DNA from 4 places in the Clostridium moutaii genome. Region 2 is predicted to be linked to each of the others. Evidence: riboswitches for the same ligand, from Rfam matches in the RefSeq annotation. Region 2 holds a riboswitch; each other region holds the start of a gene.

Region 1 (5,550 bases), on a different contig from region 2:
TGTTCCTGAATATTCTCTTGCAAAGGAGTTGATATTTTTACCTATAAAAATCACTCCTACAACAGCAATAGCAAAAGATAGCCATGTTCCATTTCCAGCACTAGCTGCTACCATGGGAATTGCTACTAAAGGCCCACCTGACGGTCCAATAGTTGCGATAGATTGTGCAAATAAATCTTTAAATTCCAAGCATTTCAATTTTAGTCCTGAATTATTATCATATGCCATATTATCTTCCTCCATATTATAAATTATTTTTTATAAAAAATAGCTTTAAGCAAATTAAATGTTTTGCTTAAAGCCTCCGGTTTTCCAGTGAGCATTCTGAATCTATTTTATATGTGACTGCACAACCAATTATACAGATCTCTCATCACTTCATTTCTATTCACTTCCCTCAACATCTCATGCCTTCCATTTTTATATATTTTATATGTTATATCCTTGATTCCAAATTTTTTATATGTTTGGAATAATGTTTTTATGCTTTCTCCGTAGTTCCCAAAAGGATCATCATTTCCCGATATAGAAAGTATAGATAGATCTTCAGGTATTTTTTTAATAAATTCTTCTCTATGCAAATTTTTTAAAGCATCAATGAAATCTTCATAATATCCAACTTTATAATCTATCGCTGCATAAGGAGAGCTTAATGTATCTTCAAGCATGGTGAAATCACTGGTCAGCCAATCGTAATCTGTCTTTGCAGGTTGAAATTTATCATTATAGTGTCTAAAAAAATAATCTGCAGTTTTTACACTTTTACCCTTCCTTCCAACTTCAGCAACTTCTTCTTCCACTACTTCGATCAATTTTTCTATTTTTCTTCCATCAATTGGCCCGGTAGTTCCAGAATATATAATTCCATTTACTTTACTTCCATATTTATATGCATATATCTGAGCCAGCACAGAACCTAGACTATGCCCTAAAAGGAAATTTGGTAACCCTGGATTTTCAATTTTTATAATATCCGTTAATAATCTAATATCTTCTACCATCCACGATATTCCATCTTCACCCATATACCCTGCACTTTCTTCATAAGATGGTGCATTTATGTTCCCCGCTGTCCTTCCATGACCACGGGCTTCATTAATGTATACGGCAAAACCCAATTTAACCATATTCACACTGAATTCCCTATAATAATCAGCAGTTTCACCCATTCCATGTGCTACCTGTATAATTCCCTTTATTCTAGATTCATCACATGGCAACCATTTTTTAGTAAAAAGTTTTACATTCTGCTGATCTCTGTAAAAAAACGTTTCAGATTTATATTCTATACTGTTACACATAATATATATACCTCCAGAGAATGTATTTTTCTAATCTGCATATATCAGATTTTATCTAGAGCTTGTTCAAAATCTGCTATTATATCTTCAATATCCTCAATTCCTACAGATACTCTAATCAATTCAGGTGTTACACCTGCAGATCTCTGCTGCTCTTCATTAAGTGCAATATGTGTTGTACTTGCAGGATGAATCACATATGTTCTCACATCTCCCAGATTAACAACTATAGAAGCCACTTTTAAACTCTCCCCTACTTTTTTTGCCGCTTCAATACCTCCTTTTACGCCAAAAGTCAAAATTCCACTAGCACCTCCTCTTAAATATTTTTTAGCTCTACCATACTCTTTATCTGATTCCAGATAGGGATACCTTACCCACTCAACTTTAGGATGTCTTGAGAGGTATTTAGCCAAACTTAATGCATTTGAGCAGTGTCTTTCCATTCTTAAATGCAGAGTTTCCAATCCTAAAATCGTTAAGAATGCATTCAATGGTGCTTGTGCTGCACCAAATTCTTCAACTAGATTTACTCTTAGCTTACCAGAAAATGCTTTTTCTCTAAATTCATCTACAAATATTAAATCAGTTGGCCCTGTTGGAGTTGTATAATCCGGAAACTTTCCATTTGCCCAATTGAAATTACCACCATCAATGATTATTCCGCCTAAAGCTACTGCATGTCCATCTGAATATTTAGTTGTTGAATGTACTATAATGTTGGCACCATATTCAAATGGATTGATTAAATAGGGAGTAGCAATAGTATTATCTACAACAAATGGTATGTCCAGTTTTTTTGCCACTGATGAAAACTTATCAAAATCAAGAACATTAAGCCCTGGATTTCCTATTGTTTCTCCATATATAAGCTTAGTATTTTCTTTAGCAAGAGATAGTATTTCTTCCTCAGAGGCTTCCGGATCAACAAAAGATACTTTGATACCTAACTTGGGCAAAATTGCATTAAAAAGATTATAAGTTCCCCCATATAATTTGGAACTTGCAATAATGTTATCACCGGCACTAGCTATGTTTATTATGGAATAGACCACAGCAGACTGCCCTGAAGATGTTGCTACTGCTTCAATTCCGCCCTGCAATTCCACATATTTTTTTTCTAGATCAGTAACTGTAGGATTTCCTATCCTTGTATATAAATATCCCGGAGTTTTTGCTGCTGCAACATTTCCGACTTCATCAAATGTGTCATACCTATAAGACGTGCTCTGTACTATAGGAACTACTCTTGATTCTCCTGATTTAGGGAAATATCCAGATTGTACAGCTTTTGTTCCTATTCTAAATTCTTTACTCATAAAATCATCCTCCAATTTAAATATTATTTATAATTTTTTATACTTTTCAATAATTCTGCCACTTCAATTTCCAGCTCATAAACCAAATTTTATCTCTTTAATCTCAACTTCGGACAACCTTACATTAATACCCGGAAATACCCGGAATTATTTTCTCATTCCAAAAAATTTTTTAAAAAAAGACCATGCAGCATTCAATAAATGAACCTGCATAGTCTCTAGTATATCTGGTCAACTAAGTACATCATTTTAAAATTATATCTAAAATCACAAAAAACCTCCTATAGTAAACCTATAAGAAGCTCAATTCCATTTCTCATCTCTCAGGTTTAACCTGCTGGAATTAGCACCGTTAAATACAATATAATAAATCGTATTTAGGTTGCTGGACGTCATGGGGCCAGTCCCTCGGTCACTCTTGATAAGAATCCACTATTAAATTAAATACACAATTAAAATCTGACCTCTAGCTTTTCTAGCTAAACAGTCTTTGTATAACTTGTATATACTATACAAGCTTTTATCTTTTTTGTCAATAATAATTAAAATAAAATTAATTGACAAAGTCAACTAATTTTATATATACTTATATCATAAAGAAAGCTTAAAAACTTAAATGCTTTAATATATTTTTGTGCCTTGAGCATAGTGAAGGAAATGATAGATTTTATGGAAGAAAAAAATTGCCTTATAGTTTCTGAAGTGAGAAGTTTCAGCCGTTTTTATACAAAAATTTTAGGACTTTTAAATCAGGATATACTGGACAGCCCCTATTCATTGATAGAAGCTCGTATACTTTTTGAAATTGGTGAAATCCCGAACTGCACTTCTAATATTCTGGTTGGTAAATTAAATATGGATCCTGGATATATAAGCAGAATTTTAGGTCGCTTTAATTCCGACGGCCTGATTACCAAGGAGAAATCTTCTAAGGATGGACGATATACTTTTATTTCTCTTACATCAAGAGGTAAAGAAATTTTATTGAGTCTTTCTCAAAAATCAAATAATCAAATCATAGCATTAACAAACCCTTTAACACAAAGTGAAAGAGAAAAGTTGGTTGAATCAATGAAATATATTAAAAATTTGTTATCACCATCATCTATAGACAGATCTCTTAAAATCAGAACATATAAACTAAAAGATATTAATTATATAATTGAAAAACATAAAAAATTATATAAAGATGAATTTGGATTTTCCCATGAATTTGCAGATTATGTAGAAAAATATTTGATTCAATTTCATAAATCCCATGATGAAGATAAAGAAAACATATGGATTGCAGAAATAAATGGTAAACCATCAGGAGTCATAGCCATAGCCAAAGCTGATGATTCCACGGCTCAGCTAAGATGGTTTCTTATTGAACCTGAAGCACGATACAGAAGACTGGGGCATACTCTTTTACAAACAGCTCTTGATTTCAGCAGGAAAAAGAATTACAATCACATCTTTTTATGGACTGCTGATGTACTAAAAGCAGCACGACATCTCTATAAAAGTTATGGATTTAATTTAACTGAATCAAAAAATAATACTACCTGGACAGATCACCTGGTTAAAGAAGAACGCTGGGATTTATATTTTTAGCTTTACAACGTAAAATCCATTGAAAAAAATAATGAAATACAAAGAGATGACCTCTATACAATATAGGGAGTCATCTTTTCGTATTTACTCTTCTATTTTGATACATATATGCCAATGGCTTGTTCCTTGAACAGCTTATAAGCTTCCAAGGCTTCAGCCGCCTGCTCAGTGGAAAGGGAATCATATCGGGTCTGCCTGTCAAAGCTGAACCCTCCATCAACCTGATAACTTAAAAGCAGATCCATTAAGTTCTTGCCATTTTTAGTGAACTCACTTCCTGCAGGATCCACCCCATTGCTGCAAAGGGCTATTATTACCTGGGATAAACTCTGGCTGTTTGATACACCCATGGAAGAATATCCTCCATCACTGTCCTGCATAGAAGAAAGTTTTTCAATTCCATTATCTACAATCTGTTTCACATCTTGCCTGTTTCTGTAAGGTGCCAAGGCTGTAAGAGCCATAGCCGTCATATCCGTATCCGCTTTGTCACTAATACTCCATCCATTATCCGTTGTCTTGGAGGATATTATTTTATCTATTAATTTATCTTTGTTCAACAGTGCATTGTCCGGCACATCAAAATTCCCGGAATCCAGAGCTATAAGTCCAAATATGTATGCATTTACACCTTGGTTGTCCATATTTGTGTTATTGTATATTTTTTCTACTAAATTATATCCTCCGAAACTCGTAGGATCCTGTCCTATGGATGATAGAACAATTGTCATTCTTTCATAATCTGTAGGATCAAAAGAATCTATTCCCTTGGAATTCAAGGTATTTTTAAGAGAATCCAGATAACTTGAAGGTATTTCTTTTCCATGCCTGTATACCACAAGCGCCTGCCAATCATCTTCAATTTCATCTTTTAAAATTCTGTCTACAGTTGTATTAAGTGCATTTTCCACCTGAGATTTATAATTGTAATCCTGGGAAGCCAGGCTCAATTCGAAGGTATACTTGGCATCATCTTTTATATATCTGCTTCCTACAGAGTGAGCTTTACTCCCTATATTCAAAGTATAGGTTTCACCCTGCTTATATCCACCTTCTGGGGCATCTACCTCTATCTTGTTGTTGTCAAGCAATTTTATATTGGTGGATACCACATTGCCCTCACTATCCGTTACAGTTATAGCATTCTTTGTCTCATCATCAAAACCTACATACTGGTTGAATTTTATGGTCCAAGATTTATTTGGATCAGTTATGGATTTATCTGCTGAGGCAGCCTTTACAAAAGAAGGTTGAGCCAACAATGTTGAAGTTATTATTGTCCCCAAAACAGCATATTTTATCTTTGATCTTAACATTTTATCTTTTCCCTCCCA
Region 2 (5,550 bases):
ACCTCTTCCTAAGGAAAAAGGACTGGTAAATATACTGGGCTTTGTACCATATCAGGATATATTCTGGAGAGGAAATCTGCGTGAAATAAAAAGACTACTTAATAAGATTGGACTTAGAACAAATCAGATAATAGGAGATTTCAGCGGCATTGAAGGTTTGAAAAAACTTTCTGCCGCAGAATACACCATAGTGGTATCACCTTGGGTGGGGAGAAAAACTGCAAGACTTTTGGAAAAAAAATTTGGAATACCCTATATCAATTTTCCCAATATACCTGTAGGACCAAGAGATTCAAGCGAATTTTTGGGGAAAATAGGTAAAAAATTTGGAATATCTGAATCAAAAATTAAAAATGTAATTGCAGAAGAGGAGAGAGAAGCCTATGAAGATTTAAACATCATAGGAGATGTTTGTGCAAGATTTTCAGCATCACTTCCTTTTGCTGTAGTGTCAGGTTCTGCAACAGCAGTGGGAATTACCAGATTTTTGGTAAATGAAGCAGGATTTACTCCAAAACTTGTAATCATAAATGATGATCCACCAGCTGATACAAGGGAAGAAATATTAGATAGGCTTAAAAATCTTGGCGATAAAGACACCGTGGCCAAGACTGGAGGAATTAATCCTAAGGTTATTTTTGAAATAGATTCCTACGAAATACATGAACATTTGAGAAATTCTTATTTCAGAGTACTTTTTGCAAGTTCCCAGGAAAGGTATGAGGCAGAAAGCAAAAGGCAGGTACATTTGAGTGTTACATTCCCAGCAGAAAACCGTGTTGTTGTGAGGGATACTTACACGGGATACGGCGGAGGAATCTCACTTATAGAAGACTTCTTAAGTAAGTTTGTACGCCCATAATGGAAGGAGGTTAATATATGGCTAAAGTTGCTGCAGCAAGCAGTGATGGCGTTTTTATAAATGAGCATTTTGGAAGAGCAGATAAATTTTTCATTTATGAAATTTCAGAAGATGGAGAATATGAATTTATAGAAACACGAGAAGTTTATCTCAATGATTCCAAGAGTGGAGAGGACAAATTAAACAAGATTATAAAGCTGCTGGGGGATGTGAAATTGATACTGGCCAGCAGCATTGGTTCCGGAGCAGTTAGTGTGCTTCACGATAGGAATATTGTGGCCGTAAGCCTCAGTGGTTCTATAGAAAAAGCACTTGAATCTTACGCCAAAAGAGGAAAGATACTTGAATATCTTGTGGCGAAAGACACTTTTGGTACTTCGGTGGATAGAGCTAATTGTCCAATTAGGGCAGCAAAGATTTTGACAAATATACGCCGTTTTAATGATTAATAATTACAGTAGTATTAGGAGGAATATTTACATGAGACAAATAGCAATTTATGGTAAAGGTGGAATAGGTAAATCTACGACAACGCAGAATTTGACAGCGGGATTGTCTGAACTTGGTAAAAAAGTTATGGTGGTTGGCTGTGATCCTAAAGCGGATTCTACAAGATTGCTTTTAGGTGGACTTGCCCAGAAAACAGTTTTGGATACTCTGAGACAGGAAGGAGGGGATGTGGATTTAAATTATATTTTGAAGAAAGGATTTAACGGTATAAAGTGCGTTGAGTCCGGAGGACCTGAGCCAGGTGTAGGTTGTGCAGGAAGAGGCATAATAACTTCTATAGATATGCTTGAAAGGTTGGGAGCATATACTGAGGATTTGGATTATGTTTTTTATGATGTGCTTGGGGATGTTGTGTGCGGTGGGTTTGCCATGCCTATTCGTGAAGGTAAAGCTAAGGAAATATATATTGTAGCCAGCGGTGAAATGATGGCACTTTATGCAGCAAACAATATATCAAAGGGAATAAAAAAATTTGCAGATAAAGGCGGAGTAAGGCTTGGAGGAATTATCTGCAACAGCAGAAAAGTAGTAAATGAAAAAGAATTACTGGAAGCATTTGCAGAGGAATTGGGGACACATCTCATTTATTTTGTTCCAAGGGATAATGTAGTTCAAAAAGCTGAAATTCATAAGGAAACTGTAATACAGTTTGATTCAAAAGCAGAACAGGCCAATGAGTATAGGAAACTTGCAAAATCCATAGAAGAAAATGATAATTTTGTGATTCCAAAGCCCATGTCACAGGAAAGGCTTGAGCAGATACTTTTAGAACATGGTGTTATAGAATAAATTATTCACTGTAAAAATGAAAGTAAATGTGATTGTGGGGAATGTTAAGTAAATTATCAATAATTCTTGACTTCAGATGAAGTTTCCCTATAAGAAATTCTAATACCATCATTCTACGAATATGGGTGTTATTAGACATTGGATAAAAGGAGAGTTTTATTATGGATAAAAATAAATTGAAATTATTGTTGGTGATGGTTTTCCTAATAGAAATTGCATTGCTTTTGGTTATTTTCAAGCATATCTTATTCAATAATATAGCATTGGTGAAAAATATCTTTTTTGTTGGAGTTATAATAACAAGTGTAATTTTGTACAATGTGATAATGAATGCAATATTTAATCTTTTAGCTGAAGGGGAAAAAGAAAATGAGTATGAAAGCCACGCTGAATGGTATATCTGAGGTTATAATGGCGGTTATTAAAAATAATTATCATCATGGCAAAACTCAGCAGCATTACATACTCAGTAAAAAAGCTAAATCCCGTAGTTGAAGGATTGTTAAAGGGTATTAGTACTGGACATTGGGATTTGTATTCCCATAAAATTGTATCTTGATTTAAAATAACTTTAATATTATAAAACTTGTATAATGTGGTGTACTGGAATAGTTATTCTAAGAAAATTTATAATAGAATTATCTTAAAACTGGGAAATGAGTATAGATTTGTATAAAAGTCAAATTTGTACTCACTTCTTTTTTGGGGTATATTCTATATATATTTTTATTTAAATTATTTAACAGTATTGGACTTATTCTTATATACCTAACTAAAAGGGAATAAGTTCATATATTATATGTATTCTTCTCTTCTTTGGAATATAAATATGCTCAGTCCCAGGAATAAAACTGTCCATGCAATCATTATTACAGCTGCAGACAAGGTATGGCAGATAAAATACAGGAGAAAATCATAAGGGAGAAAAACATTCAGAGATCCAAAAGTGAACTTGTGACAAATGTGGCCCATGATATAAGAAGCCCTCTCACCAGTGTCATCGGGTTTTTGGAAATGGTAAAAGACAGGGAATACAAGTCCCGGGAGGAAAGGGATAAATTTGTAGATATTGCCTTAAAAAAAGCCAGAACCATGAAAAAGCTCACAGATAATTTATTTATTTTTACAAAGCTTGAAAGCACAAATGTGAAATTGAATTTTTCAACAATATGCTTAAATGACTTGATCTATCAAGTAGTGGATGAGTTTTTAGTTATTTTTGAGGAAAACAATCTTAAACTGATAGACAGTATAATTCTTGAAAATCTGATGGTGCGGATAGATGTTGACATGTTTTTAAGGGCTCTCAACAATTTGCTTTATAACGCCCTGGAATAAAGTGTGAAACCTTCTGAAGTTAAATTATCTTTGTCAAAAGAGGAAAACAGGGCAGTAATATCCATAAGCAACAGCTGCGACAATCTAAGGGAAGAGGAGATTAAATTGCTCTTCGAAAGATTTTATAGGGCTGATAAATCACGGGTCAATCCAGACAAAAATTCGGGCCTTGGGTTATCTATAGCAAAAAGTATAATTGAGCATTATCATATAAATTATACTCAGAATATCTATTTATTCATATAAATATTTATATTTTTATATATATTTGACCAGGAATGCTTACAAAACATTACGGTAACATTATTTCGTTTTGAGCGCTCTTTTACTATTTCAGCCATGTTGTGTCCTATGTAATCTGTAAGAACCATTACTAAATCCATATTTGATGGAATAATTATTTTCCTGTCACCCTTTTTACGCCCAGTAACATGTATTATTTTATTAAATCCATTTTCTTTTAACTTGTTTTTTATGTTTCCAATTCTGTCTCCGCCGACTACTAAAATCCCCATTAGTTATACCTCCAATTTGTATTTTATTTTTGTAATATAATTAAAAAAGCTATTTTTCTTTAATAAGAAAAAAAGCTTTTGATAACAATTTTATAAAATTAGCATTTTTCTTATCTTTCAAAGTGATTCAATTCACTTTGCAGGAATTAACACCGGTACATATGATATGTCCGGTTGTCGGGTTTCAAAGGGCCAGTCCCTCCACCGCTCTTGATAAGAGAACATTATTAAATTATATAAATTTTATTATACTACAATGTGATTCACAGTGCAAATAAATATTGAAAAATTATTTTTACTGATGCGGATTTCATAGTTTTTAATATGTATTAAAAGAGACAATGAGGATATATTAAAAAAGAAATGAACTTAGACATCTAAGTGTTTGTAATTATGATTAATTTAATTTAAACTGTAAATAAAACTAAAAATGGAGGAAAATTATATGAAGAGAAAATTAAGCTCGAATAACATAAAAGCATTAATTGTAGCCTCAATAGGTATATCAGCAGCAGCAACCATTATAGCCACTATAGGTGGAAAAAAATTTAAAAATAAATCGAAAAAACCAATAAAATCACTGGCAGGTACAAATTATGGTGAGAAACAAGTTTATTTTATTGGTGGAGGATTGGCTTCTCTGGCGGGTGCAGCTTACCTTGTAAGGGACTGTAATTTTAAAGGAGAAAATATCCATGTTATCGAGGCAATGAGGATTCTTGGGGGCAGTAATGATGGTGAAGGAAATGCATCAGAGGGATTCATATGCCGCGGCGGCAGGATGTTAAATGAAGAGACCTATGAAAACTTCTGGGAGTTGTTTTCAAGCATTCCATCCCTGGATTTACAGGGTAAAAGTGTTACTGAAGAAATTCTTAATTTTGATCATTTGCATCCAACCCATGCACAAGCACGTTTAGTAGATAAACATGGATCAATTCAAGATGTAAAAAGTATGGGATTTAATAATGCCGACCGCATGGCTCTTGGCAAATTAATGATCACACCAGAGGAAAAGCTGGATGGTATGACCATTCAGGGATGGTTTAGCCGTACGCCTCATTTTTTTAAAACTAATTTTTGGAATATGTGGCAGACAACTTTTGCTTTTCAAAAATGGTCCAGCCTTTTTGAATTCAAACGATATATGGAACGTATGATCTTTGAATTTTCTCGTATTGAAACTTTAGAAGGTGTTACACGTACTACCTATAATCAATATGAATCTGTGATTTTGCCATTGAAAACCTATTTAGATGGTTTTGGAGTTGATTTCAGTATCAATGCAACTGTAACCGATTTGGATTTTAAATCAGGAGACCAAATTACAGTAACTGCAATACACATAGAAGAAAGTGGTGATGAAAGGGTTATTGAGCTTAATCTGGGAGATGTGTGCATTATGACAAACGGCTGTATGACCGACAGTGCAACTTTAGGAGATATGCATAGGCCGGCGGGATACAATCCAAATCAATTGACTTCTGCTGAACTCTGGGCCAAAATAGCTGAAAAGAAAGAAGGCCTTGGCAATCC
Region 3 (5,550 bases), on a different contig from region 2:
TATTAATAAAGTATTTATGAAATTGAAGGTTATCAGTTAACTCAGGGTGGAAGGAGGTTGCTAACATATTAAACTGTCTTACGGCCACAATGTTTTCATTAACTTTACATAATACATGTACATCATCATTCACTTTAGTTATATAAGGAGCCCTGATAAATACCAATGGTATTTTTTCGGTGCAAACTTCATTTATTTTTTTTTGTATTAAAAAGCTATTGATTTGACTTCCGTAAGCATTTCTTTTAACAGTTATATCCATTACCTGCATATGCCTTACCACATCATTTTCAATATTTTTTGCAAGAAGTATCATTCCGGCACAGGTTCCCCATACAGGAAAACCATTTATTATTTTTTCTTTGAGTTTATCAAGAAGACCTGTTTTCTTTAGTAATTTACCAATAGTTGTACTTTCCCCGCCTGGAAGAATAATTCCATCCAAATTCTCCAGTTCTTCAGGTTTTCTTACTTCAATCGTTTCACAATCAAGGTCTTTTAAATGATTAATATGCTCTATTACTCCACCTTGAAGTGCAAGTACACCTATTCTCATTTTACCAGCCTCTTTCTTCAAATCTGTTAGTTAATTCACTGCAGTTTATACCAACCATTGGTTCTCCAAGATTTTCTGATACTTCAGCAATAATTTTAGGATCATTATAGTATGTTGTTGCCATAACTATTGCTTTAGCTCTCTTTTCTGGATCTCCTGACTTAAATATCCCAGAACCAACAAACACTCCTTCAGCTCCTAGCTTCATCATAAGTGCTGCATCAGCAGGTGTAGCTACTCCTCCTGCAGCAAAGTTAACTACTGGAAGCTTTCCGTTTTCCCAAACAAACTCTATTAGATTAAAAGGAGCTCCAAATTCCTTAGCTATAGTCATTAACTCATCTTTTGGTGAATTTTTAACTCTTCTTATATCATCCATTATGCATCTCATATGAGTAACAGCTTGAACTACATCTCCAGTACCAGCTTCTCCTTTAGTTCTTATCATAGCTGCTCCTTCACCGATTCTTCTTAAAGCTTCACCTAAGTTTCTTGCACCACATACAAAAGGAACATTAAAGCTTGTTTTGTCTACGTGATATTTATTATCAGCAGGAGTTAGAACTTCGCTTTCATCTATAAAATCAATTCCAATAGTCTCTAGTATTTCAGCTTCAACAAAATGTCCTATTCTGACCTTTGCCATAACCGGAATAGATACTGCTGCTTTTATCTCTTTTATCATCTTCGGATCAGACATTCTTGAAACTCCACCCTCTTTTCTTATATCTGCAGGTACTCTTTCAAGTGCCATAACTGCACAGGCTCCTGCTTTTTCAGCAATTATAGCCTGTTCAACATTTACTACATCCATAATTACTCCGCCTTTAAGCATCTGCGCCAAGTTTTTATTTAATTCATATTTTGACATAAATACAACTCCTCATTTATTAATTTTTTTAAATGATTATATCATGTACATTACAAAGTTCAAATGTAACGATACAATCATTTAAAAATGCCCCTCATCTCGGATAGATTTTTAACCATTATTTTTTCCATTAATTCTATTAGATTGAATAAGTTTAAGGCTTAATCTCGTTAAACTTAGATTTAGTAAAAAAAGATGTTCAATCTGAACATCTTTTTTGATGTATTTATTAATTTTAATGGGAAATGTCGCGAAGCAGTAGAGTTTTATGCAGAAGTTTTTGAAACAGAAAAGCAGTAAATTATGTCATTTTGAGATACTCCAGCTGATTCAGAATTTACTATTCCGAATGAAGCAAAAAATTTAGTTACTACTAAAATTATGACGGCATGACAGAAAAAATTATTATCTTTAAAGTGACTAACTAAAAACAATAAACTATATTTATAGGGTTTAAGTAGTATAATTGAAAGACAGAAATTACTACAGAATTATATCCTATAGTAATTTCTGATCCATGGACTTTATTAAGAATGTTGCCTATTGAATTCTTCCTTAATTGCAGTAAGCTTGTTTTTATCTGTCAGCAGAGTGAGCCCTGTGAGAGCCAGTGCTTTAATTCCAATTAACAGAGCTTCATCACCTTGTTTTGATATTGCCGCCTCACGAAATTCAGGAGTATGTCCTACTAGTTTGTCATCACCGATTTTTATATGGGGGTGAATAGTCGGAACAACATGGCTTACATTACCTGCATCCGTGGAACCAAGGCCTTCAGGTATTTTATTATCCAAATTAATTCCAAGTAATTTAAGATTGTCTGCAAATACTTCATCAAATTTACTATTTAGTAGGAAATTATCTATTTCATTTTGAAAAAAGCTTATGTTGACTTTAGAACCGGTGATTAAAGCTGCACCTTTGGCAATATTTATAATCTTTTTTGTGACCTCATCACAAGTACTTCTTTCAGCAGCGCGTATAAAGAATTTGGCCTTAGCATAATCGGGAACAATATTTGGCGCATATCCTCCATCAGTTATAATGCCATGTATTCTCACATCACTTGTGACATGCTGTCTTAAGGCGTTTATTCCATTGAATAATTGAATCACTCCATCCAGCGCATTTATACCTTTTTCGGGACAAGCTGCTGCGTGAGCTGCTTTCCCTATAAACTCAAATTGAATGGGATCGTTGGCCAAAGACTTAACTGTTTTATAATTATTATTTCCAGGATGGATCATCATGCATGCATCTACACCATCAAATAAATTATGCTTTACAAAGCTTGCCTTTGCACTGCCGTTTTCCCCGCCCTCTTCGGCAGGAGTTCCAAATACTAAAATTTCTCCACCAATTTCATCTATGAGCTTTGACAGGGAAATAGCTGCTGCTGTACTTGCTGTACCTATGATATTGTGACCGCAAGCATGGCCTAAATTAGGAAGAGCATCATATTCGGCTAAATATCCTATAACGGCACCAGAATTTTTATTTGACTTTTTCCTGGCTATAAAGGAAGTCGAGTGTCCTGCCACAGCTTTTTCTATGGAAAAACCTTCCTTTTCCAAGGCGTCTATAAGCAATTTGGAAGAAAAAAACTCCTGGTTTCCTATTTCAGGATGATTGTGTATTAGGTGACTTATATTTATATAAGTGTCCTTCTTGCTTTCAATTTCATTGATTATTTCATGCTGAAAATTTTTAATAATGTTTGTACTCATAATATGAACCTCCTCTTTAAATAAAAAAATCTTCTTTGAAATAAAGAAGAGATATATACTTATTTGTAGATTTCCCTTCTTATCTTTCAAGAATAAACTTGTTGGAATTGGCACAGTATCCTAAATAGGATCTGCTGCCGAGGTTTCAAAGGGCCATTCCCTCCACCTCTCTGGATAAGAATTTTACATATTGTATTGACTATTAAACATAATAGAACTTCTAGTTATTTTTGTCAATAATAAAAAAATTAATATTGCGTATTGACATAATAAAAATAAGTTGTATAATCTAACTTATAAAATAAATTCGTAAAAATTAAATATATCCTTATCAAGAGAAACTGAGGGACTGGCCCTTTGAAGTTTCAGCAACCACATATATGTGATGGTGCTAAATCCAGCAGAACGTTGTTCTGAAAGATGAGGAAAGGCATAAAAACCCTTCCGCGGGTTTTTTTTATGCCTTGCATCCTCTTCTTTGTATGAAGAGGTTTTTTATTTTATATATGAAATTACTGCAAAATTGCAATATATGATTTTGAAAAAATTAGTTGAAATTTTAAAGGAGGAAAAAGGATGATATGGCTAAAAAATATCAACAAGATTTATACAAGTAAAACTAATACAGTTGAAGCTTTAAAAAATATTAATCTTCATATTAAAGCTGGTGAAATTTTTGGAATTATAGGATATAGTGGTGCCGGGAAAAGTACCTTGATTCGTTGTATAAATTTATTGGAACAGCCAACTTCCGGAGAAGTAATTGTAAATGGAAAGAATTTAACTCGTTTATCTTCAAAAGAACTGAGAAAAAGTAGGGAAAAAATTGGAATGATATTTCAAAATTTTAATCTTATGAAAAACAGAACGGTATTTGAAAATGTGGCCTATCCTTTAAAGGGAAAGGGTTTGAGTAAAAAAGACATAGAAAAAAAGGTGCTGGATCTTTTAAAACTGGTGGAATTAAGTGACAAAATAAATGTATACCCTTCACAGTTAAGCGGTGGACAAAAACAAAGAGTTGGAATTGCCAGGTCACTGGCAAATGACCCTGAAGTGCTTTTATGCGATGAAGCAACATCCGCTTTGGATCCACAAACAACTCAGGCAATTTTAAAACTTTTAAAAAACATCAATGAAAAATTAAAATTGACAATAGTAGTTATAACCCATCAAATGGAAGTTGTGAAAGAGATATGTCAAAGGGTTGCAGTAATAGATTCCGGTAAAATAGTGGAGGAAGGAAATATTATAGATATATTTACAAATCCAAAAGTCAATATAACAAAGAAATTTATATCCTCATTATTTCACTATGAAAAAATCTACGATTTCCTCAAAGAGGGAAACTCTGTAGGTGAACTAAAACAAATAACGGAAGGAGAAAGTATTGTTAAAATATCTTTTACAGGGCAAAAAACAGGCCAAGCTTTTATTTCAAAGATTTCCAGGAAGTTTAAAATAGATGCCAGTATACTGTTTGGAAATATAGAGATCATCCAAAATGTACCTATAGGAAACTTAATAGTAAAATTAAGCGGTACGGATGAAGGAATAAATAGTTCAATAAGGTACTTAGAGGAAAACAATATACATGTGGAATATGTGGATATTAAAAAAGATGATGCTAAATTAAAGGTTGGAAATAATTAGACTTAAAATATGCAGATTAAAAAAATTTTGTGAAGGTGATAAATAATGATTGAATTTTTAGGAAAGATAGCACCAAATTTGGTGACCTTATATCCTGAGATGATAAAAGCAATATTTGAAACTTTTTATATGGTAGCCATTTCAGGAATCATATCAACAGTAGTTGGAACAGTCATGGGAGTCACCCTGGTTGTTACAAAAGAGGGAGGTATACTGGAGAATAAAATTATTAACAGTATACTTGGCAAAATAATAAATATTTTCAGATCCATACCATTTATTATTCTCCTGGCAGCTATAATTCCTCTTACAAGACTTTTAGTAGGTACTACCATAGGTACAAAAGGAGCTCTGGTGCCGCTTATATTCGGGTGCACTCCTTTTATTGCCAGGCAAATTGAATCAGCACTGCTTGAGATAGATAAGGGGGTGATTGAGGCTGCACAATCAATGGGTTCAAGTCCTTTTGGAATAATTTTTAGAGTAATGCTCCTTGAAGGACTGCCAGGTATTATACATGCTCTTACAATAACAATTATAAGCCTTATTGGATTATCTGCCATGGCAGGTACCGTAGGGGGAGGCGGTCTAGGAGATTTTGCCATACGCTATGGATATCAATATTTTCAGACAGATGTTATGGTAGCCACAATAATTGTACTTTTAGTTATTGTAAATCTTATTCAACTTGTAGGAGATGTTTTATCAAAATTGACAACACATTAATTTATAGACTAGGGAGG
Region 4 (5,550 bases), on a different contig from region 2:
ATTCACTGCATTTTTTGTGGAACTTAAAAGGCCTCTGTAGATGGAAACCCCTCCATCTTTAGATATGGACTTTGAATTAACCACAGATGTGGTATTTGGTGCCGCATGCACTACTTTCGAACCAGTATCCAGATATTGTCCCGCACCTGCAAAAGTTATTCCTGTAAAATCACATCTTGCTCCTTCTCCTCTTAGTATGCTCATGGGATACAACATGGATACTTTGGAACCAAAAGAACCTGTTACCCATTCTATGTGACCATTTTTATCTACTGCTGCCCTTTTAGTGTTTAAATTGTACATATTTCTTGACCAGTTTTCTATAGTGCTGTATTTTAGGGAAGCTCCCTCTCTTATATAACATTCAACACATCCTGCATGCAGATTGTTTACATAGTATTTAGGTGCTGAACAACCTTCTATATAATGAATTTTTGCTCCTTTTTCAACTACTATAAGTGTATGTTCAAATTGACCTGCCCCAGGGGCGTTTAATCTAAAATAAGATTGAATTGGTATTTCAACTTGCACTCCTTCTGGAACATATACAAAAGAACCACCGGACCACACTGCTCCATGAAGTGCTGCAAACTTATGGTCTGTTGGAGGCACAAGTCTCATAAAAAGTGGCTTTACAAGTTCTCCATAATCCCTTATTGCCGTCTCCATATCCATGTATAAAACGCCCTGTTTTTTAAGTTCTTCACTTACATTGTGATAAACCACTTCTGAATCATATTGTGCGCCAACTCCCGCCAGTGATTCGTGCTCTGCCTTAGGTATTCCAAGTAAGTCAAATGTTTTCTTTATATCCCTCGGCACATCCTTCCAATCATGTTTCATACTGGTATCCGGTCTTACATAGGTAACTATGTTATTCATATCCAAGTCTGTTAAGTCAGGTCCCCAGGATGGCATTGACATATTATTGTAAATATCCAGAGATTTAAGTCTAAACTCCCTCATCCAATCAGGATCATTTTTCTCCTCAGATATTTCTTCTATTATTTTTTTTGTAAGACCTGAGCCAGTTTTATAACTGGATTTATCTTCATTTTTTATATCATAAATACTTCTTTTTACATCTTCTATATGAGTTTTATCTTTTTCCAATAAAAACACCTCTCTTCCAAGACAATCCGCTAAACCAGTGCCTTAAACTTGTCATATCCATTTTTCTCTATTTCTTCAGCCAAGGATGCATCACCGGTCTTAACTATTCTACCGTCTACAAGTATATGAACATAGTCCGGTTTTAAATGTTCCAAAATACTGTCATGATGTGTAATTATAAGTATTGAATTATCTTTTGTCCTAAGTTTGCTTACTCCTTCTGATACTATTCTAACTGCATCTACATCAAGTCCTGAATCTGTTTCATCAAGCATGGCAAGTTTAGGTTCAAGTACTGCCATCTGAAGTATTTCGTTTTTTTTCTTTTCCCCACCTGAAAATCCCACGTTTAAATATCTCTGTGCATAACTTTCATCTATTTTTAAAAGTTTCAATTTTTCTTTTAAAGCTCTTTTAAATGCCAATATGCCACTTCTTTCTCCCGTAACAGCAGCCTTTGCACTTCGCAAAAAATTTTCAACAGTTATTCCCTGTATCTCTTCTGGATATTGAAAAGACATAAATATCCCACGTCTTGCCCTTTCATCTACTTTTAAATCATTTATTTTCTCCTCTTCAAATACTATATCTCCTGCTGATATAACATATTTGGGATGGCCCATTATAGTATTTACAAGAGTGGACTTTCCTGCCCCATTGGGACCCATTATGGCATGAACTTCACCCTTCCCAATTTGTAAATTAAGTCCTTTCAATATCTCCTTATCTTCAACTTTTGTTCTTAGATTGTTTATTTCCAGTAACTTTTTTCCCATTATACCTCTCCTTTATATCCGAGTATTTGAGTCATGTTTAATTTTAAAAATCAGCTACAATATAAATGAGTAATTAGATGAGATAGAATATCCGACTTAAATACTCAACATTGTACCTGATTACATTTTACTATTTATTCAAAGGATAATCAATAATGAAAATATGCATTTTATATTTTTCTCTAAAAGTTTTTATTTTCTGATAATAACTTAATCCAATTTAAATTATCTCAATTTTTATTCTTTAGATAATTAAACAAATCCGCCATTTATTTAAGTCTTATTTTTTCCTTTGTCTCTACCTGAATTACTATTCCGTCTTGAATCACTAAAGTTATTGAACCATAGCTTATACTTTTTAATGATTGCAATATTTTCTTAATATACTGCTCTGAAATCTGGTTTTTTTCCCGTATAATTTTTGCCTCCATTTTTATATTACCCCCTTTTATAATAATTTATCCAATGGCTACCATTGCTAATACCCCCCAGCTTTTTCAAATCTAGGTATGACAAGTACTGCTGTGCCCCTGGATTTATTCTTCCCCTAAAGGATAACGTATTCTAAGTGCTAAAGACACTAAGAATACTGTTAATAAGGTTCGGTATAAAAGCATTCCTTATGGGCAAACTCCACCGTACCTAAAAATAACTTGATAAACTAAAAAAATCCTCTTCAGATGAAGAGGATTAACTTATATGGCAATAAACATAAAAGATTTGCATTAAAGTTTTACCTTTACCTCATCTTCCAGAACTGTGTTCTGATGGACTTAGCACCTTACATGTAATACTCACATGGGTTGCTGAAACTTCATCGGGCCATTCCCTAAGTTTCTCTTGATAAGGATCAATATTAAATTATTGCTTTTAATTATACCGTATAATGTTTCTAGGGTCAATTAATTTTTTAATTAAATTGTATTTAATTATTTATAACTTTCCAATATATTGCTGTATATATCTTCTGTCAATGTCAATCCACCATTATATCCTACATAAGTCCTATTAAGTACTAACCTATGCATCACTGGCAAGGATATGTTTATTCCAAAACCCTTTAATTCTGATACTATATCTCTATCCCAGGAACTTCCCAAAATCAATGGTGTATAATTACCATGATTATATTTTCTTAACCCTTCATGTATTTTACCTCCATCAGTTTCAAATATTACTTTAGAAAATATATCCTGGGATAGATGTGCAAATTCATACTCTATTTTTTTTCTATATTCTTCCGGGGCATCATCTGTAATATATTGTTCTCCTGGAACAATTCCAAGTTCATTCACTAAATACTTGCTTATTCCAAGTGCATAAAAGGAGTCTGTTATATTAAAAAATCTATCTGCCATATCATATCTAAATTCTATGAAAAAATCTAGTGATCTTTCAATATAATAATAAAATCTTTTTTCTTCCCTGCTTATAAAATCTTCAACCCTTTTTTTATCCAATTGTGAAAATTCCGCCACAGTCCTTAGAAATTTGCTGGTTTCCTTTGCCCCTATAGGTAACACTGGATAATGCAGATAAGGAGTACCATATTTTTCATTTAACTGTTTGGCTATATTTAATCCTACCCAGGGAGAGAGGACTAAATTAAACTGGGCATTGGGAATTGTTTTCCATTCATCTACACCATTGGATTCCGTCCCAAAAAGTATGTTGACTTTCAGACCTATTGACTGAAGCAATTTTTTTATTTCCGCCAAATTACCTGTCCAAAAGGAATCCTGATATGGAACTACGGACCAAACATTTACAAGCCCCTTCTCCACCTCTGGTTTTCTTTCACCTATAAACTGATCTATAATGGCTTCAATTACCAATTCATGTCCTTTGAAATTGCTTCCTTTAAATCCGCCTGTTTCTGCATAAACTATAGGAATCCCCTTACTTTTATATTCACTTACTACCTGCCCCACATCATCCCCTATTATATCTGCAGTACATCCTGTTAAAACCACAAATAGATCGCCCTTTAAAACCTTTAGAGACCCATCTATTACCTGTCTTAACCTGTGTTCTCCTCCAAACACCACTTCTCTCTCCGTTGTATTGGTACAAGGTACGGCACTTCCTCCCGAATACCCTATGCCCTGATATCCTGATGCAACACTGAGACCATCATGAAGTTTAATTCCACATCCTGGTCCGGAATGTAATATGGGTATGGCCCTTTTAATAGCCAGTACTGACTGCTGCGCTCCCAATGCACAATAGTACCTGGGTTGTTCTATTATTTCAGTTGTTTTAGTCACTATGACCACCTCCCAAAAAGCTATAAGGATCCTGTTTTAGCCACCAATCAGTATAGGGCAATTCACAGTGTGCAGCAATATTCTTCACAAATTCCTTAGTTGCCAGTACATCCACTATTTTATTTCCATAATTTATCAGGCCTTCATATCCTAATCCAAACTGCTCATCCCCCATCAGGAATGTGGGTATTCCCAATTTTGGTCCCCAGGAAGACATTCCTCCATGGCGTGCCACCAATAGATCTGGTTTTAATCTATTCAATATATTTACCAATTCAAAAGGCTGTTTATTGCAAATATTAAAATTCTTCACATCTCCATAATTTTTCACAACATATCCTAAGCTGTCGCTTTTTGGATCCATATTGTCATAACAGGGATCATGGTGAAATATAGCTGCACCTACTACTTCCATATGGAGATCTTTAAGAAGAGCTATTAAACTGTGCCCATGAGCTGCTCCAGCTGTGACGTATACCCTTTTTCCTTTCAATTTGCTCCTAAGCTCTTCAAGCCCAGGAGCAATTTTATCTTTTTCAGATTTTATAAGTTTTTCAACTTCTTTTTCTCTATGGGTAACTTTACCCAGTTCTCTAAACCACATATCCGCACCTTTAATGCCATAAGCTGGTGGGGCTTTAACTTCAGGTACACCATATTCCTGTTCCAATCCAGCTGCCAAATATGTCCCCAGTGTAGGACATATTTGTACTGTAGCTGCAGCTTCAGATATTTTTTCCAGTTGATCTATGGTCGAAAAAGGCACAATGTAATTGGGCTTTAATCCTATTTGTCCAAATAGCTCCGTAAATATATCACTTCCCCAAAAATTAATTACATTTACCATATCCTCTCTTTTTTTAACCGGCGGTTTGACTATTTTCCGCAGAATACCATGGTATGCAGCATCAAAACCTGTTGTCCAAATTCTGGATCTAAATCCTTCACAAGCCACAAACACCACAGGTATCCCCAATTTTTTTTGTGCTTCATCAGTTACCTCTTCTACATCATCTCCAATAATTCCAGATGCACAGGAAGTAGTTACAAAAATTGCTTTAGGCTTAAACCTTTTGTAGGCTTCTTCTATAGTCTTTTCCAGTTTAAAAATTCCACCGTATATCATATCTTTTTCCTTCAAATTGGTATTTAACAACCTGGCATTTTTTAAAGGTAATTTTCTCTTTCTCTGTCCTACTCTATTTGTGAAATTATAATCCTGAAAGTCGGCTGCACACCCTATAGGCGCATGATTTATTACTACCGCATCCTGTATCATAACCAATTGGCATAGTGCATTTCCCGAACTGCATCCCAGGCATTGGCTAAAACTTCTTCTCTTTTCGCATAACTTTCCACTTCTGGATTTGCTGCATAATTCTTTAGCACTTCCA

The links. A riboswitch is a leader RNA that binds a small molecule or an ion and turns the genes downstream of it on or off. The one in region 2 is predicted to bind S-adenosylmethionine.
Region 1: linked by a shared signal. The riboswitch ahead of AB8U03_RS03180 (O-acetylhomoserine aminocarboxypropyltransferase/cysteine synthase family protein) and the one ahead of AB8U03_RS08415 (DUF2325 domain-containing protein) in region 2 are both predicted to bind S-adenosylmethionine.
Region 3: linked by a shared signal. The riboswitch ahead of AB8U03_RS06680 (methionine ABC transporter ATP-binding protein) and the one ahead of AB8U03_RS08415 (DUF2325 domain-containing protein) in region 2 are both predicted to bind S-adenosylmethionine.
Region 4: linked by a shared signal. The riboswitch ahead of AB8U03_RS12350 (DUF2292 domain-containing protein) and the one ahead of AB8U03_RS08415 (DUF2325 domain-containing protein) in region 2 are both predicted to bind S-adenosylmethionine.

The regions. Positions count from the first base shown of each region.
Region 1 is NZ_JBGEWD010000002.1:100,159-105,708, forward strand. It holds gene AB8U03_RS03170 (APC family permease) at 1-228, opposite strand, end outside; gene AB8U03_RS03175 (alpha/beta fold hydrolase) at 336-1,301, opposite strand; gene AB8U03_RS03180 (O-acetylhomoserine aminocarboxypropyltransferase/cysteine synthase family protein) at 1,346-2,620, opposite strand; SAM riboswitch class I at 2,934-3,048, opposite strand; gene AB8U03_RS03185 (bifunctional helix-turn-helix transcriptional regulator/GNAT family N-acetyltransferase) at 3,290-4,216, shown strand; gene AB8U03_RS03190 (prenyltransferase/squalene oxidase repeat-containing protein) at 4,309-5,532, opposite strand.
Region 2 is NZ_JBGEWD010000006.1:193,784-199,333, reverse strand. It holds gene AB8U03_RS08445 (nitrogenase component 1) at 1-862, shown strand, start outside; gene AB8U03_RS08440 (NifB/NifX family molybdenum-iron cluster-binding protein) at 880-1,311, shown strand; gene nifH (nitrogenase iron protein) at 1,343-2,161, shown strand; gene AB8U03_RS08430 (hypothetical protein) at 2,323-2,565, shown strand; gene AB8U03_RS08425 (sensor histidine kinase) at 3,050-3,499, shown strand; gene AB8U03_RS08420 (ATP-binding protein) at 3,503-3,745, shown strand; gene AB8U03_RS08415 (DUF2325 domain-containing protein) at 3,730-4,014, opposite strand; SAM riboswitch class I at 4,122-4,234, opposite strand; gene AB8U03_RS08410 (oleate hydratase) at 4,460-5,550, shown strand, end outside.
Region 3 is NZ_JBGEWD010000005.1:26,816-32,365, forward strand. It holds gene pdxT (pyridoxal 5'-phosphate synthase glutaminase subunit PdxT) at 1-556, opposite strand, end outside; gene pdxS (pyridoxal 5'-phosphate synthase lyase subunit PdxS) at 558-1,427, opposite strand; gene AB8U03_RS06675 (M20 family metallopeptidase) at 1,955-3,154, opposite strand; SAM riboswitch class I at 3,231-3,335, opposite strand; SAM riboswitch class I at 3,480-3,581, shown strand; gene AB8U03_RS06680 (methionine ABC transporter ATP-binding protein) at 3,731-4,807, shown strand; gene AB8U03_RS06685 (methionine ABC transporter permease) at 4,853-5,533, shown strand.
Region 4 is NZ_JBGEWD010000012.1:4,997-10,546, forward strand. It holds gene sufB (Fe-S cluster assembly protein SufB) at 1-1,113, opposite strand, end outside; gene sufC (Fe-S cluster assembly ATPase SufC) at 1,143-1,889, opposite strand; gene AB8U03_RS12350 (DUF2292 domain-containing protein) at 2,159-2,320, opposite strand; SAM riboswitch class I at 2,631-2,739, opposite strand; gene AB8U03_RS12355 (nitrogenase component 1) at 2,819-4,156, opposite strand; gene AB8U03_RS12360 (nitrogenase component 1) at 4,149-5,550, opposite strand, start outside.